DNA from 4 places in the Streptomyces sp. NPDC052910 genome. Region 1 is predicted to be linked to each of the others. Evidence: riboswitches for the same ligand, from Rfam matches in the RefSeq annotation. Region 1 holds a riboswitch; each other region holds the start of a gene.
What was found. Region 1 has a riboswitch for cyclic di-AMP ahead of ACZ6X9_RS19660 (transglycosylase family protein). Riboswitches for the same ligand answer to the same signal wherever they lie in the genome.
Positions count from the first base shown of each region.

Region 2: another riboswitch for cyclic di-AMP. It lies ahead of ACZ6X9_RS23140 (C40 family peptidase); the one in region 1 lies ahead of ACZ6X9_RS19660 (transglycosylase family protein).
Region 3: another riboswitch for cyclic di-AMP. It lies ahead of ACZ6X9_RS30480 (M23 family metallopeptidase); the one in region 1 lies ahead of ACZ6X9_RS19660 (transglycosylase family protein).
Region 4: another riboswitch for cyclic di-AMP. It lies ahead of ACZ6X9_RS06790 (C40 family peptidase); the one in region 1 lies ahead of ACZ6X9_RS19660 (transglycosylase family protein).

Region 1 is NZ_JBVJJR010000005.1:104,334-108,523, reverse strand. Features, by position in the region: gene ACZ6X9_RS19665 (transglycosylase family protein) at 1-1,190, shown strand, start outside; cyclic di-AMP (ydaO/yuaA leader) riboswitch at 1,451-1,630, shown strand; gene ACZ6X9_RS19660 (transglycosylase family protein) at 1,635-2,375, shown strand; gene eno (phosphopyruvate hydratase) at 3,020-4,190, shown strand, end outside.
Region 2 is NZ_JBVJJR010000006.1:296,934-301,123, reverse strand. Features, by position in the region: gene ACZ6X9_RS23150 (spherulation-specific family 4 protein) at 1-38, shown strand, start outside; gene ACZ6X9_RS23145 (endo alpha-1,4 polygalactosaminidase) at 197-1,183, shown strand; cyclic di-AMP (ydaO/yuaA leader) riboswitch at 1,364-1,514, shown strand; gene ACZ6X9_RS23140 (C40 family peptidase) at 1,522-1,995, shown strand; gene ACZ6X9_RS23135 (DUF1330 domain-containing protein) at 2,088-2,432, opposite strand; gene ACZ6X9_RS23130 (DinB family protein) at 2,694-3,227, opposite strand; gene ACZ6X9_RS23125 (GNAT family N-acetyltransferase) at 3,431-3,946, shown strand; gene ACZ6X9_RS23120 (YchJ family protein) at 3,928-4,190, opposite strand, start outside.
Region 3 is NZ_JBVJJR010000012.1:52,521-56,710, forward strand. Features, by position in the region: gene ACZ6X9_RS30470 (HPr family phosphocarrier protein) at 1-18, shown strand, start outside; gene ACZ6X9_RS30475 (GntR family transcriptional regulator) at 210-938, opposite strand; gene ACZ6X9_RS30480 (M23 family metallopeptidase) at 1,208-2,014, opposite strand; cyclic di-AMP (ydaO/yuaA leader) riboswitch at 2,028-2,184, opposite strand; gene ACZ6X9_RS30485 (M16 family metallopeptidase) at 2,409-3,776, opposite strand; gene ACZ6X9_RS30490 (M16 family metallopeptidase) at 3,821-4,190, opposite strand, start outside.
Region 4 is NZ_JBVJJR010000002.1:220,402-224,591, forward strand. Features, by position in the region: gene ACZ6X9_RS06780 (ATP-dependent Clp protease proteolytic subunit) at 91-726, shown strand; gene ACZ6X9_RS06785 (hypothetical protein) at 743-1,087, shown strand; cyclic di-AMP (ydaO/yuaA leader) riboswitch at 1,372-1,564, shown strand; gene ACZ6X9_RS06790 (C40 family peptidase) at 1,569-2,039, shown strand; gene ACZ6X9_RS06795 (ATP-binding protein) at 2,076-2,504, opposite strand; gene ACZ6X9_RS06800 (helix-turn-helix domain-containing protein) at 2,859-3,752, shown strand; gene ACZ6X9_RS06805 (DUF397 domain-containing protein) at 3,790-4,041, shown strand; gene ACZ6X9_RS06810 (8-amino-7-oxononanoate synthase) at 4,161-4,190, opposite strand, start outside.

The sequences.
Region 1 (4,190 bases):
TGCTCTCCGGGAAAGGCCGACATCGCCGTCCCCGTCAACTGCCCGCCGTGGTCGTCGCCGCGGGCGTGACGGGCGCCGGGATCGCCATGCCCCTGCTCGGTGCCACCACGGCCGACGCCGCGGACGCCCCCACCTGGGACCGCGTCGCCCAGTGCGAGAGCGGCGGCCTGTGGAGCGCGGACACGGGCAACGGGTTCTACGGCGGACTGCAGCTCACCCCCGAGATGTGGGAGCAGTACGGCGGAACGGAGTACGCGCCGCGCCCCGACCAGGCCAGCCGCGCCCAGCAGATCGCCGTCGCCCAGCGCATCCTCGACGCCCGCGGCCCGTACGCCTGGCCCGCCTGCGCGGTCAAGTCCGACCTGGCCAAGGACGGCCGGGCGCCCGAGGTGAACCCGGGCATGCCGCACGACGCCGTCGAGGGTTCGTCGCACGCGTCGGGTTCCGGAACGTCCGGACGGTCCGACTCCGGCCGGACGCGGGACACATCGTCCGACAAGGCCGGTGACAGGGCCGACGGGAAGGCCGGTGAGACGTCGACGGGCGCCTCCACCGGGAAGGGCGGCTCCTCCGGCAAGGGCGGTTCCTCAGGAAAGGACGCCGCCTCCGACGCCAACCGGTCGACCGACAAGGCCGACAAGGGCAATACGGGCGAGAAGGCCGGCGAGCACGGCACCGGCACCACCGATGCCTCCGGGAAGCCGGGGCAGCCGGAGAAGCCCTCCGGTGAGGACCGCGACACGTCCACCGGCTCGTCCGCCGGCGGCAAGCACCGCAAGCCGGACGGCGGCGGGGCGGACGGCTCGTCCGACGCGGCGTCCGCCGACTCGGCGACCGACGCGAAGGCCGGCCGCGAGAGCGGTTCCGAGGCCGGCCGGGACTCCGGCCAGGGCGCCGGAACGTCCGTGTCAGGAACGCTCGATGAGCGGGCGGGCTCCGGCGCGGGCAAGCACCGCGCGGAGCCGTCCGGTTCCGGTGGCGAGCGCGCGTCGCGCGGCGCCGAGCGCGGGCGCGCCGACGCGACAGCCGTTCACGACTACACCGTGCGCCCCGGTGACAACCTGTCAGAGATCGCCCAGGAGCACCGGGTCGAGGGCGGCTGGCACCGCGTGTACCAGGACAACAAAAAGGTCGTGGGGGGCGATCCCGACCTGATTCACCCCGGTCAGCAGCTCGAACTGAAGAAGTAGCGGGGGAGTTCGCGTCGAATGTCCGTTCCGGAGGAAAGTGAGACATGGGTCTCGTTGACATCGGCGCGGAGACGGCTCGTCAGAATCCCGAGAAACCATTCCCACCTGCGGAAACGGTGAGTTCCCCGGGGTGGGGGGAGCAGGCGGTGGCTGAAAAGGAGGGTTTGAACCCATAGGCCGTCTGTGCTTAACGTCGTCATCGCTCGCCATCGCGAGCACCACGGTCGTCACGCCGAATCCTGCCGGCGGCCGGGGGAGTCGTCGCGCAAGCGCCGTAGGCAGGAGCGGGGGAACCACGGTAGGTCGCCGGAACGGTTCATCGGTCAACGACCGACGTACCGGTACGGCTTGGGGTGAAGCCTGGTGAGCGCAAGCCACCGGGCCGGGCAACTCACGCCCGAACCCGACAGCTCACCTCGTAGGCGCCGGTGAGGAAACCGAGTCATGTCCAAGGGCAAGCACCGTCGTCCGAACAAGGCCGTCCGCATCGCCACGCTCGCGGGTGTCACCGGCGCCGCAGTCGCCGCCCCGCTGATGATGGCCACGTCCGCCCACGCCGCCTCCGTGGAGACCTGGGACCGTGTGGCCCAGTGCGAGTCCGGCGGCAACTGGTCGATCAACACCGGCAACGGCTACTACGGCGGCCTGCAGTTCTCGCAGTCCTCGTGGGCGGCCATGGGCGGCACCCAGTACGCGCCGCGCGCCGACCTGGCCAGCAAGGGCCAGCAGATCCTGGTCGCCGAGAAGCTGCTCGCCGCCCAGGGCCCCGGAGCCTGGGGCTGCGCCGGTGAGGGCGGCCTGACCCGCGGTGGCGGCTCCCCGCAGGTCGACGGCTCCGGCTCCGGCAAGGTCGTCTCCAAGTCGGCCTCGGGCCAGCGTTCGACCGGCCAGAGCCACGCCGACCGCAGCGAGCGCAAGGCCGCGCCGAAGCACGCCGCCCCGCAGCGGGAGGCCGAGGAGGCCCCGGCCGCCCCGGCCGCCAAGCCGGCCGCGCCGAAGCACGCCGCGCCGAAGACCGTCAAGATCGGTGACGGCGAGTACGAGGTGAAGGAAGGCGACACCCTCGCCAAGATCGCCGAGGCCAAGAAGGTCAAGGGCGGCTGGGAGAAGCTCTACGACCGCAACAAGGACGTCGTGGACAGCGCCGACCTCATCTTCCCCGGCCAGAAGCTGCACCTCAGCTAAGGCCGAGGCGCATTCCGGGGCCGGGAGTCAGGGCCGCGAGCCGTGGCTGTGGCCCGTGCCGCGTCGTCGTACGCGGCCGGGCCTCGCGATCGGGCCTCCCGATCGGGCCTCGCGGCCGGGGTTCTCGCGGCCGCGGGCGGTGCGCACCACCGCCCGTACCGCGGCACCCACCCGTACCCCAGCCTCCGTACCACCGGCCCGGAACGCCGTTCCCGGGCCCAGCGGAACCGCCCCGCTCCGATGCGACCGATCCCCCCCCGGGCCGCATCAGAGCGGGGCTCCGCCGTTTCCGCGCACGGTCGGCAGATGGTCGGCATGCAACCGGCGCGCGGCCGGCGCCACGTCGCGCGGCCGGCATCACGTCTCGAGACCGGCCCGGGTCGCGGACGAACGGCCCCTCGCCCGGCTCCCCGTCCGGCACGTCCGGCTCCCTGTGCGGCGCATCCCGGCCCCCGTACGGCGCGTCCCCGTTTCCCCCGCCGGTTCCCCGTTGAGCGAACACCCCGCCCATTCGTCCCTTGATCTCGGCGTTTGTGCCATTTTTCCGGCGGGGTGGCGCTCCGGGGGCGGGTGGACCCTCCGGCGCCCGTTAGGCTCGTGCTGCAGAACGCTGGAGTACCCAGACACACACGAAGGAGACCCTCGTGCCGTCCATCGACGTCGTCGTAGCTCGCGAGATCCTCGACTCGCGAGGCAACCCCACGGTCGAGGTCGAGGTCGGCCTCGACGACGGCTCCACCGGCCGCGCCGCGGTGCCGTCCGGCGCCTCGACCGGTGCTTTCGAGGCCATCGAGCTCCGTGACGGGGACAAGAACCGCTACCTGGGCAAGGGCGTCGAGAAGGCCGTGCTGGCCGTCATCGAGCAGATCGGCCCGGAGCTCGTCGGCTACGACGCCACCGAGCAGCGCCTGATCGACCAGGCCATGTTCGACCTGGACGCCACCGACAACAAGGGCTCCCTGGGCGCCAACGCCATCCTGGGCGTCTCCCTGGCCGTCGCGCACGCCGCCTCCGAGGCCTCGGACCTCCCCCTCTTCCGCTACCTCGGCGGCCCGAACGCGCACCTGCTGCCCGTTCCGATGATGAACATCCTGAACGGCGGCTCGCACGCCGACTCCAACGTGGACATCCAGGAGTTCATGATCGCGCCGATCGGCGCCGAGTCCTTCTCCGAGGCGCTGCGCTGGGGCACCGAGGTCTACCACACCCTCAAGGCCGTGCTGAAGGCCAAGGGCCTGTCCACCGGCCTGGGCGACGAGGGCGGCTTCGCCCCGAACCTCGGCTCCAACCGCGAGGCCCTCGACCTCATCCTCGAGGCCATCAAGCAGGCCGGTTACACCCCCGGCCAGGACATCGCGCTCGCGCTCGACGTGGCCGCCTCCGAGTTCTACAAGGACGGCGTCTACACCTTCGAGGGCAAGAGCCGCACCGCCGCCGAGATGACCGACTACTACGCCGAGCTCGTCGAGGCGTACCCGCTGGTCTCCATCGAGGACCCGCTGTTCGAGGACGACTGGGACGGCTGGAAGACCATCACCGAGCGCCTCGGCGACGCGGTCCAGCTCGTCGGTGACGACCTGTTCGTCACCAACCCCGAGCGCCTCGCCCGCGGCATCGAGGAGGGCGCCGCCAACGCCCTGCTGGTCAAGGTCAACCAGATCGGTTCGCTGACCGAGACCCTGGACGCCGTCGAGCTGGCCCAGCGCAACGGCTTCAAGTGCATGATGTCCCACCGTTCCGGCGAGACCGAGGACGTCACCATCGCCGACCTGGCCGTCGCCACCAACTGCGGCCAGATCAAGACCGGTGCCCCGG
Region 2 (4,190 bases), on a different contig from region 1:
AGAACCCATGGCAGACCGCACCACCACCGGACGCCTGAAAGCCGGGCGCCCGAAGGCAGGACGTCCCACGGTCGGACGTGTGAAAGCCGGGCGCTTGAAAGCCGGGCGCCGGGAAGCCGGGAGTGGCCGAACCGGCCGGCCGGAACCGGCCGGCCCCCCGCGCCGGGGTCCTCGCCGGGCCCTCGGCGCCGGGGCGTTGGCGGCCGCCGCCCTGCTCGTCGCCGCCGGCTGCTCGGGCGCGGGGGACGCGGAGGACACGGACCGGGCCGACGGACCGGACCGGAACGGGACTCCGAGCGCCTCGGCGGAGCACCGGCCCGGCCGCGACGCCGGCACCGGCCGAACCGGGGGCCCCGGCGGCCCGGACGGGACGTCGGCCGCGCCCCGGCGCGGCGGGGGCGGCACGCCGTCCGCCGGTGAGCCCTCCGGCGCACCGTCGTCGCCGGAGGCCGCCCCGTCGTCCGGTGCGCACGGCGGCCGGGCGCGCTGGCAACCGCGCCCCGGCACCCGCTGGCAGTGGCAGCTCGACGGGAAGGTCGACACCTCGGTGGACGTCCCCGTCTACGACATCGACGGCTTCGAGAACGACGCGGCGACCGTGGAACGGCTGCACGCCGACGGCCGCAAGGTCGTCTGCTACGTCAACGTGGGCGCGTACGAGGACTGGCGGCCCGACGCGAAGAAGTTCCCGGAGGCGGTGCTGGGCGAGGACAACGACGGCTGGAAGGGCGAGAAGTGGCTCGACATCCGGCGGCTCGACGTCCTTGAGCCGATCATGGCGGAACGTTTCGACATGTGCCGCGAGAAGGGCTTCGACGCCGTCGAACCGGACCTTACCGAGGGGTTCAGGAACAAGACCGGCTTCCCCCTCACCGCCGCCCACCAACTCGCGTTCAACCGCCTGGTCGCCCGGCTCGCCCATGAGCGCGGCATGTCCGTCGGGCTGAAGAACGACCTCGACCAGATCCCGGAGCTCGTCGGCGACTTCGACTTCGCCGTGAACGAACAGTGCGCCGAGTTCGGCGAATGCGACAAGCTGTCGCCGTTCGTGAAGCGCGGCAAGGCGGTGTTCCACGTCGAATACAAGCTGGAACCCGGGGAGTTCTGCGGTCGGGCCAAGGATCTGGGGCTCAGTTCGATGCAGAAGAAACTCGGTCTCAGTTCCTGGCGTCGTCCCTGCTGAGAGCGGGTGACACCGCCGGAATCAAACCTTCCGGCGAGCGTGAAGAACCTCACAGAACGCCGTTTCGACACCGGATTTCGCCGGTGGATGGTGCAGGATCATGCACCGAACAACCAAGAACCCGTCACAGAGGCGGGCGACCCGGGCGGACGCCGAGTCCTGCCGCCGCTCCGGGTGCGGACCGGATACACGCGGATCGGCAGGAGCGGGAGACCCAGGCAAGACGGACCACGATGGCGGTGGTTCTAGGGGTGAAGCCACATGGTGGCCGGGCAACTTTGTCAGCCCGAACCCGACAGGTCATCTTTCGCAGGCGGATGACGAAGGGCTTACTCGGCATGTCTGCGCTGCCTCGAATACCCGCGCTCATCTCCCGGGCCGGAACCGCATCGGCCCTCACCGCCGCCACCGTCGCGGCGTCCGTCCTGCTCCCCGGCATGGCCGGTGACGCCCAGGCGGCCACCCCCGGCTCCAAGGCCGTCAAGGTCGCGGCGTCCAAGAGCGGCTCCCCGTACCAGTGGGGCGCCACGGGCCCCAACCGCTTCGACTGCTCGGGCCTGACGCTCTACTCGTTCAAGAAGGCCGGCAAGAAGCTGCCCCGCGTGGCCGCCGACCAGTACAACGCCACGCGGCACATCTCGCGCGGCTCCCGCTCCGTCGGCGACCTCGTGTTCTTCCACTCCGGCAGCAACGTCTACCACGTGGGCATCTACGCGGGTGGCGGCAAGATCTGGCACGCTCCCGGCACCGGCAAGAAGGTCCGCCTGGAGAAGATCTGGGCCAACAGCGTCTGGTACGGCCGCGTCCGCTGACGCCCCCTCGCACCACCCGTCGCACCACCGGGCCGGCGCTCGATCGGCGGCGCCGGCCCGTCCCCTCGGCAGCCCCCGGTCCCCCCGGTCGCTCAGCCGCCCATGGCCGCCCGGATCGCGTCCGCCTTCTCCGACGGGTGATACCCGGAACGCACGCCCGCGGCGAGGAGGACGTCCCCCAGGACATGCGGCGTCCGCAGCGGGATCAGCTCCTGGTACGCGGGCGAGTCGTACCACGCCCGGGCCCGCTCCAGGTCCGGGAACTCGATGAGCACCAGATCCCCCTCCCACGACCCCTCACGGACGTCCGGCTCCCCACCGTGCACCACGAACCGGCCCCCGAAGGGGTCGAGAGTGTCCTGGATCCGCTCGACGTACGTGACGACGTCCCGGTGCGGGACGCTGCTGTGGAAATGACCGAGGGCGTAGGCGGGCATCGTCGGCTCCTGACCGGGTGACTCGGCGGCATGTCGTGACCCCCACCCTGCCGCGCGGCGCGCGGCCGGGCGATTACCCGGCAGGTCATGCCCGGCGTGACTCCGGCGGCTTTCCGTCGCACCGCCCCGAACGGTGCCAGGCGGTGCCGAAGCCGAAACCCGGCCGGCGGATCCGTGGGCGGGCGGTGGGATTGGCGTGGGGATATACGATCCCACCCGCGTGACGGGTCGTCCCGTGTTCCGAGCGATGGGGCCGGCGTGTTACTCCCCTGTCGCCCCGTCGATGAGCTCTCTTGCCACATCAAGCTGACCCACGTGGCGGGCGTACTCCTGGAGTAGGTGGAAGAGGATCCGCCCGAGGGAGGGAGCCTGGTCGGGTGTCCGGAAGCGACCGCCGAGTCCGGCCTTGTCGGCCAGGTCCGCAACCGCGACCAGCGAGGTCGTCGCGGCCACTTCGCCTCGGTAGGTGTCCATGACCTCCGTGGTGGGCGTGCCGGCATGGATCGTCCATTCTTCCTCGTCGCCGCCGGGCGGGTACGCGAGGACGTTTTCGGCGGCGAATCCCCAGCGCATCCAACGGCGTTCCACCCAGCCGAGGTGCTGGACCAGGGCGAGAGGTGACCAGCCCAGCGGCTGCACCGGCGTGCGGAGGTGGGAGTCGGACAACCCGGCGAGCTTCCGCATCAACGCTTCGCGATACCACTCCAGGTACCCGAGGAGGAGTTCACGGGCATCGGAGACTTCGACGCCGGGCCCGTCGAGGAGGGCCGGGACCTGTGGCGCAGGCTGCTGCATCCCTCGAACGTAACGTGACATCCGGTCGACATGCTGCGTTGCCCGCAGGGGGTCCATGACGACCTCGGCGACTGCGGGCAGGTGTTCCCCGTGGATCCGGGCGCTGCGAAGGGGATCCGTCGGCCGCTGCGTGCCGCCCTGCGGCGTCCCGGGGAGTGAAAACCGGATGCCCGTCCGCCCCGGTGGGTGATACGCATCCGGTCATGGACGATCTCGTGACAGCCCGCCTCATCCTTCACCCTCTCACCGTCGCCGAGGCGGAGAACATCGCCGCCGAGCGCCCGGAGCGGCTCCCGCACTGGGTGCCCGGTTATCCGGAGGGGGACGACGTCAAGGCCGCGCTCCGGTTTCTGACGGCGGAGCGGGAGGGGGCCGGGCGGCATCCTGGAGCTTATGAGATACGGCGGCGGGAGGACGGGCGGGTGGTCGGCGGGCTGGACTTCCATGGGCCGGCCGACGAGGAGGGGGCTGTGACCGTCGGGTACGGGCTGCTGCCCGCCGAGCGCGGCAAGGGGTACGCCTCCGAGGCGCTGCGCGCCGCGCTGGCGTCGGCGCGGGCGCGAGGGATCCGCCGGGTGAAGGGGGACGCCGACCACGACAACGTCCCCTCCCACCACGTCATGAAGGCGGCCGGGATGCGGCTGGTGGGGGAGGACGAGCGGGTGAAGTTCTACGAGACCGACTGGGAGCCGGACCGCCTTCAGGCGGCGTCCACGTAGACCCAGGCGCCGTTCTCCCGCACGAAGCGGCCCAGTTCGTGCTGCGTGTCCTCGTGGCCCCGCAGGACGTAGTGGGCGCGGAACTCGACCGTCCCCTCCTGGTGGAAGGCGGTGCCCGCTTCGGTGGCGAGGATCTCCAGGGCCGTCCAGTGGATCTTCCGGTCCAGGTCGAGGGACGGCGGGCGGGTGGTGGAGTGCCACGTGCGGAGGAGGTACGCGGCGTCGCCTACGGCGAAGGCGCTGT
Region 3 (4,190 bases), on a different contig from region 1:
CTCCCGGAGACCGTCTGAGCCCTCGCCGCGGGGAGCCTCCCGGTTTCCGGGGAGGCTCCCCGCGGCACGCGAGCGGGGCCGTGGCGGCCGGAGAACCGGCCGCCGCGGCCCCGTCGTGTGTTTCCCCCCGCGCGGGAGAATTCCGGCCGGAAAACGTCAGGTGTTCCACGCCGGGCCATTCCCGTCCGGCCCGGAATGGCGGACGCGCCTCACATTCCGGCGCCCGCCGTGTGCACGGCGCGTTTCCGGACGGCCGCCCGGGGCGCCGGGGCGGCCGGCACGGGACGCCAGAACCGGAATTCGCCGGGCGCCCGCCCGGCCCGCCCGGCGGCGATGTCCCGGGCGCGTTCCGCGTCCCTCCTGACCACCGCGTCGACGAGCGCGGCATGTGTCTCCCAGGTCTCCACGGGCCGGGCGGGCGGCTCGGGCGCGTACACCCAGGCGATCTTGCGTCGCACCTGGGTGAGCAGCGCGGCCAGGCTCGGACTGCCGGAGGCCTGGGCCAGCGTCTCGTCGAACCAGTCGCCCAGCGGGCACAGCTCGCCCGGCTGACCGCCGCGAGCGCGCTCCCGGCCCAGCCGGACCAGTCCGCGCAACACCTTCAGATGCGCCTCGGTGCGCCGCTGCGCGGCCCGGGCGGCCCCCAGCGGCTCCAGCAGGGCCCGCACCTCCAGCAGGTCGGCCGCCTCCTGCTCGGTCGGCTCGGCGACACAGGCGCCCGCGTGCCGGCGCGTGGTCACGAAGCCCTCGGAGGCCAGCGTGCGCAGCGCCTCGCGCACCGGGACGCGGGAGACGCCGTAGCGGCGGGCGAGGAGTTCCTCGATGAGCCGGGTGCCGGGCGGGAAGGCACCGGAGACGATGTCGTCGCGAATGGCCGTGCACACCGCCTGCGCGGAAACGCGGCGGTTGTCGGAAACCGCGCCACTCCCGCCGTTCACAAACGTCCCCGCATTGGACGAACCTCCGGATCGACCCCGATACGACCCCGCGGAAAGCGACGGCCCGCACGCGATGGACGCTTCTTCAGGATCCGCTCGACTCTATGGCAATTCCCCGCGGTTTCCGATGGCCGCCCGGACGCCATGGAAATGATTTGGCCACGCGGTACGGCCGGGTGACTCCCCGGTGACGTACCGGACGGCCGAAAGCCCCGCTCCGGGACGCATGGTCCGGGCGGGGCTCGGCGGAAGGAAGGTGACGGCGGAGGTCAGATGTTGACGCCGTGCGAGCGCAGGTACGCGACCGGGTCGATGTCCGAGCCGTAGGTGGGCGCGGTGCGGGCCTCGAAGTGCAGGTGCGGGCCGGTCACGTTGCCGGTGGAACCGGAGAGGCCGATCTGCTGGCCGGGGGTGACGGTCTGGCCGACGCTGACGGCGATCGACGACAGGTGGCCGTACTGGGTGTAGGTGCCGTCGTTGTGCTTGATGACGATGTTGTTGCCGTACGCGCCGCCGAAGCCGGCCTCGACGACCGTGCCGGCGCCCACGGCCTGCACGCTGGTGCCCTCGTCGGCGTGGAAGTCGACGCCGGTGTGGCTGCCGGAGGACCACAGGCCGCTGGAGGCGTGGTACTGGGTGGAGACGAAGGAGCCGGCGATCGGCATCACGAAGGTGTTAAGGCGCTTGCGCTCCGCCTCGCGGGCCGCCCGCTCCTTCTTGGCGCGCTCGGCCTCGGCCTTGCGCTTGGCCTCGTCGGCGCGCTTCTTGACCAGGGCGGCCTGCTCCTTGGCCGCGGCCTCCGCCTTCTGGGTGGCGGCGTCCTGCTCGGCGACGCCGCGCTGCATCTGCGCCTGCTCGTTGATGTTGTCGGCCACGTGGTCGGAGAGGACGACGGCCTGGGTGAGGCCGGTGTCCTGCGGGCGGGGCGCGTCCTCGGGGGAGGCGGCGAAGGCCGGAGCGGCGACACCGGCGACGACGCCCGCGGCGCTCAGGGTGGCTATGCCGGCGACGTTGGCGCCGACCCGCACGGCACGGCTCGGACGACGGTGCTTCCCGGTGGCACGGGTGAACGCCATGGCTGCGGCTGTTCCTTTCCTTCCCTCTCGCCTACCGGGTTAGCTGACGGGTTCGGAGCAGGAAGGTCTCCTACGGTTCCCTCCGGAGAGGGGCCCGATTCACCCCAGGGAACATGTGGTTCCCCGGCTCCCCTGGCTCGCGCCGTACGGGGACTCGGCGATGGCTGCCCGGGGCCGCGGTTGCGGCTCCGATCCGACGGGCTGCCGCCATGAAGCTAATCGCCGTCAGATTCGAACGGCAAACGGAACCCCGTTTTCGTGACGCACGCCACACAGGAAAGGTGCAACCGCTCCTATAAATCGGGCATAACGGAGGCGCGTGGCTCCCGAAGGACCCACGCGCCTCTCCGCCCCCGCGCGTGCGCCGGGGCGCACGCCGAGGCTTGAGCTTCCGTCAGGCGGAAACGACCGTCACCTCGCCGATGCCCAGCGCCCGGACGGGCTCCGCGATCTCCGCCGCGTCCCCGACCAGCACGGTGACCAGGCGGTCCGCCGGGAAGGCGTTCACGACGGCCGCCGTGGCCTCCACCGTCCCGGTCTCCGCGAGGCGTTCGTACATCCGGGCCTGGAAGTCGTCCGGGAGGTACTGCTCGACCTGGTCGGCCAGCGTGCCCGCGACGGCCGCCGCCGTCTCGTACTTGAGCGGGGCGACACCCACCAGGTTCTGCACGGCGACGTCACGCTCGGCGTCGGTCAGCCCCTCCGCGGCGAGGGTGCGCAGCACCGTCCACAGGTCCGCCAGCGCCGGGCCGGTGTTGGGGGTGTCGACGGAGCCGCTGATGGCGAGCATCGCCGCACCGGAGCCGTCGGGAGCGGACCGCAGCACCTGGCCGAACGAGCGGACGCCGTAGGTGTAGCCCTTCTCCTCGCGCAGCACACGGTCCAGGCGCGAGGTGAGCGTGCCGCCGAGGCAGTACGTGCCGAGCACCTGGGCGGGCCAGACGCGGTCGTGCCGGTCGGCGCCCACGCGGCCGATCAGCAACTGCGTCTGGACGGCGCCGGGGCGGTCCACGATGACGGCACGGCCGGTGTCGTCGGCGGTGACGGGCGGGACGGGCCGCGGCTCGGCCGGGGAGCCCGTCCAGGCGCCCAGGGTGTCGGCCAGGGCCTCGTCCAGGTCGACGCCGGTGAGGTCGCCCACGATCACGGCGGTGGCGGTGGCCGGACGGACGTGCGCCTCGTAGAAGGCCCGCACGGAGGCCGCGTCGATGCGCGCGACCGACTCCTCCGTGCCCTGCCGGGGCCGGGACATCCGCGAGTCGGCCGGGAAGAGCTCGGCGGAGAGCGCCATGGCGGCCCGGCGGGCCGGGTTGGCGAGCTCGTGCGGGATCTCGTCCAGCCGGTTGCGGACCAGGCGCTCGACCTCGTTGTCGGGGAAGGCCGGGGCCCGCAGGGCGTCGGCGAGCAGCCCGAGTGCCTTGGTCAGCCGGGAGGCCGGGACCTCCAGGGAGAGCCGTACGCCGGGGTGGTCGGCGTGGGCGTCCAGGGTGGCACCGCACCGCTCCAGCTCGGCCGTGAAGTCCTCGGCGCTGAGCTTGTCCGTGCCCTCGGAGAAGGCGCGGGCCATGATCGTGGCCACGCCCTCCAGCCCGGCAGGCTCGGCCTCCAGCGGCGCGGCGAGGCTGACCTCGACGGCGACGACCTGCTGGCCGGGACGGTGGCAGCGCAGCACCGTCAGGCCGTTGGGCAGCCGGCCGCGGCCGGGCGCCGGGAACTTCCACGGGGTGGCCGTGCCGGGCCGGGGCCGCGGGTGGAACTGCATGGTGGGTTCGGCGGTGCCGGTGGCGCCCACGACTGCGGCTTCGCTCACTGGGCCGTCTCCTGTTCCTGTGCGTTGGCGTCGGCTTCCTGTGCGATGGCACCGTCGATGACATCGGCCTCGTCGGCGCCCGCGGTCTGGGCCCCGGTCGGCTCGTAGACGAGCACCGCGCGGTTGTCGGGGCGCAGCCGCGCCTGGGCGACGGCCCGCACCTCCTCCGGCGTGACCTCCAGGACCCGCCGGACCGCGGTGAGGGCGAGCTGCGGGTCGCCGAAGAGGACGGCGAAGCGGCACAGTTCGTCGGCCCGGCCGCTGACCGTGGCCAGCCGGTCCAGCCACTCGCGCTCCAGTTGCGCCTGGGCGCGCTCCATCTCCTGGGCGGTGGGGCCCTCCAGGGCGAAGCGGGCCAGCTCCTCG
Region 4 (4,190 bases), on a different contig from region 1:
TACGTCCTGTACATTTTTTACAGACGGCTCCGCGACCTGCGAGCCGTCCGCCCCCGCACGCCCCCGCGCGTCCGCCCTTGGAGGCCAGCCGTGATCCCGTACACGTCCCGCCACGTCCTGCCGGAGTTCACCGAACGCACCACCGACGGCCGCCGCACGCTCGACCCCTACTCCAAGCTCCTGTCGGAGCGGATCGTGATGCTGGGGACGGCGGTCGACGACACGGCCGCCACGGATGTGATCGCCCAACTGATGCACCTGGAGTACGCGGCGCCCGACCGGGACGTGTCGCTCTACATCAACTCCCCCGGCGGCTCCTTCGCCGCCCTGTGCGCCGTCCACGACACCATGCGCTATCTCTCCTGCGACATCGAGACCGTCTGCCTGGGCCAGGCGGCCCCGGCCGCCGCCCTCCTGCTCGCCGCCGGCACCCCGGGGAAGCGCGCCGTACTCCCGCACGCCCGGGTGCTTCTCGGGCCGCCGTCCCTGCCGGAGCCGGTCCGCGGCACCCCCTCCGATCTGGCCGTCCACGCCGACGAGCTGCTGCGCCGGCGGGCGGTCCAGGCGGAGCTGCTGGCCCGGTACACCGGCCGGGACACCGAGCGGATCCTGGCCGACACCGACCGGGACACGGTCTTCGACGCCCCGGCCGCGGTGGCCTACGGCCTGGCCGACCGGGTCGTCGGTAACCGTGCCGCCTGGCCCGCCGCGCCGGCCGGGCGGTGAGGGCGCCGTGTCGGACGTGACGGACGGGACGGACGGGACGGACGGGACGCGGGGCATCTGGCCCGACCTCCCTCCGCTGCCCGCCCTGACCCGCGCCGAGGGCGAAGTGGTGGACCGGTACCTCGAGGTACTGGATCTCCTCGGCAGGATCAATCCCGCGCGCGTACAGGGCACGTACGGGGGGCTACGAGCCGCGCAGGCGCTGGTGGTCGCGAGCACGGGACTGCGGGACGCCCTGGCGGTCATGTTCGAACGCGGTGAACGGGAGGTGTACACGGGGACAATGGCACGGGCGTTGCGTGTCCTCGGCGGAGAGCGCCGTGCACGCCGGGTGATGTTGCCGCCGCCATCCGCGAGTTGAGAAGCGGAAACGCTTTTCAACTGGATTCCTCCAGACAGCGGACGGGAGCGTAGACGCGGTGCGGTGATCACTCTCAGCGGCCCGCGCACACCGCGCTCGAGTGATCCGCAACCGGCGCAGGTGGCGGCCTCAGCACGCCTTTCCCATGAGGGTCAAACCGCCCTGCGTCCACCCGAATTGCCCACACGTGACGAGGCTCACATAACCGGGGTTCCGCTCGGAAAGCCGGCCGCGACTGCGCCAAGATCCTCGGGACGACAAGCCCCCGCCACACGGCGGGGCGGTCCCGGCGGACGCCGAACCCTGCCGCCGCCGGGGCGGGTCGACGAGGAGTGCATCGGCAGGGATGGAGGACCCAAGCACGGCGGGGCGGTCTTGGCAAACCGCCCCTTGGGGTGAAGCCGCTCAGGCGGCCGGGCATTCTTCGCCTGCCCGAACCCGACAGGCAATCCTTCACAGGCGGCTGACGAAGGGTATGCGCATGGGCGCGCACAAACGTCCCGCAAGGCTGTCCAAAGCCAAGGCCGCATCGGCCCTGACCCTCGCCGCCGTCGGCGTCACGGTTCTGACGCCGGGCGGCACCTCCAAGGCGGAGGCGGCATCCGTCTCGGTCAGGGCGCTGCAGATCGCCGCATCCAAGCAGGGCTCGCCCTACCAGTGGGGCGCCACGGGCCCGTACCGCTTCGACTGCTCAGGGCTGACGCTCTACTCCTTCAAGCGGGCCGGCAAGCAACTGCCGCGCACCGCGGCGGCCCAGTACAACCGCACCCACCACATCCCCCGCTCCGCGCGCGAACGCGGCGACCTGGTGTTCTTCCACTCCGGGCGGGGCGTCTACCACGTCGGGATATACGCCGGGGGCGACAAGATGTGGCACGCCCCCAAGACCGGTTCCGTCGTCCGCCTCGAGCGGATCTGGACGAACAGCGTCTGGTACGGCCGGGTGACCTGAGCCGGCCGGCCGGGGACCGCGCCCCCGGGCCCGCCCTCAGCGCACCGGCACGCCCCACGGAAGGCGGATCCACACCGTCTTGCCGCCCTCGGCGGTCGGTGTGACGGACACCCTGCCGCCGCGCTCCGCGGCGAGCCAGCGGACGATCACCATCCCCCGCCCGTTGTCCTGCTGGACCGCGGCGGGCAGCCGGCGGGGGTGACGAGGGTGACTGTCGGTGACCCCGATGCGCAACTCCTCGTCGCGTTCGAGCAGCACATCCACGGTGAAGGTGGGGGACTGACCGCGGGTGTGCTGCACGGCGTTGGTGGCCAGTTCGGAGACGATCAGCCGCACCGCCTCGGCGGCCTCCGTGTCCCCGGGCAGCCCCCACTCCCCCAGGACGGACGACACATAGCGGCGGGCCGTGGACACCGACGCCGGGGCGCTCGGCAGAGTGACGGACGCTTCCTGGAGATCTGCCATGTCGCTGTCCCTTTCGACCGGGTTCCACCGGACTCCACCGGGTTCCACCGGGGCGGGCTCCCGGAGCGGTGCGCGAGCACACGCGCCGTACAGCGGCGTACACAGGACCGGTCGGGAGAGGCCCACGGGCGGCTCTTCCCGTCAGGGTGCCACTGATAACGCCCGTGATGGGCGCGATCCACCGAGATGTGCATATATCTGTCGCTCGAAGCGGTGAACTCTGCGACGGCAGACCGTATGTGAGCGGATCGATGCTCTATTGACTCAGGGGTACGCATGCGAAGACGTACGGCATCCCCACCCGGCCCGCGCGGGACTGGTGGGACGTACGACGCACGAGGGGAGGGAGCGCCGTTGCGGTACGGACCGGCGGTGCGCCGCCGCAAGCTCGGTGCCGAACTGCGCCGCCAGCGCGAACTGACCGGGATGACCAGCCGGCAGGCCGCGGACGCGGTCGGCTGGCACCAGTCGAAGGTGAGCCGCATCGAGACCGGCAGCAGCGGGGCCAAACCCGCCGACGTGGCCCGGCTGCTGGACGCCTACCGGGTCTCCGACCCCGAACTCCGGGCCTTGCTGGGGGCGTTGTGCGGAGCGGACTCCACGGGTGCGGAGGACGCCGGCTCCGGCTCGCGGCGCGGCTGGTGGTACGCCTACCGTGATCTGCTGCCCTCCGCGTATCTGGACTTCATCAGCCTGGAATCGGAGGCCTCGCGCTCGCGCACCCTGGAGACCACGGTGGTGCCCGGCCTGCTCCAGACCCCGGAGTACGCCCGGGCGGTGACCCGGGCCGCGCTGGGGGACCCGCCCGAGCGGCAGGTCGACGAGCTGGTCCGGGTGCGCATGGCGCGGCAGTCGGTGCTGCGCGGGTCGCGGCCGCTGGAGTTGTGCGCGATCCTGGACGAGGCGGTGCTGCGGCACGAGGTGGGCGGTCCGGAGGTGATGTCGGGGCAGTTGCGGCACCTGCTGGACACCGGGCGGCTGCCTCATGTCCGGTTGCACGTCCTCCCGTTCGCCCGGGGCAATCACATCGGTATCACCGGGCCTTTCGTTATCTTTTCCTTTCCGCGCATCGCCGATCTGGACGTGGTTGTTCTCGACCACTTGACGAGTAGCCTCTACTTGGAGCGGAAAGAAGACCTCAGGGCGTACGGCGCCGCGTTCACCACGCTCCGGGCGCACGCCCTCGCTCACGAAGAGTCCCTGGATTACATCGCGGAGGTCGCGGGAGAGCGCGGCCGCACGCGGTGATCCGCCCCGAACACGCGAGGACGCGCAAGGAGGCGCCATGTCCGCACCACGGCGGTACGTACCTTCTCGTTCGGTTCCGCGCGCGGCCGAGTGGCGGCGCAGCAGCCACAGCACCGGGATGAACAACTGTGTCGAGGCCGCCGTCCTGGCCACCGGCCGTCTCGCCGTGCGCGACTCCAAGCGGCCGGCGGGTCCCCGCGTGGAGGTGGGGCCCGCGGCCTGGAGACCGTTCGTCGGCCTGCTCCGGGCGGCGGGGGACGGCCCGGGCCACGGGTGCGGCACGCGTTGAGGGCACGAGTCAGCGGCACGAGTCGGCGGCACACTCGACGGCACGAGCCCGGCAGCACGCGTCGACGGCCCGGTCCGGCCCCTCCTCCACCGGCGCCCCGGCTCGACCGGCACCCCGGCTCAGTGGCCGCGGGCCGCCGGCGGCGCGGT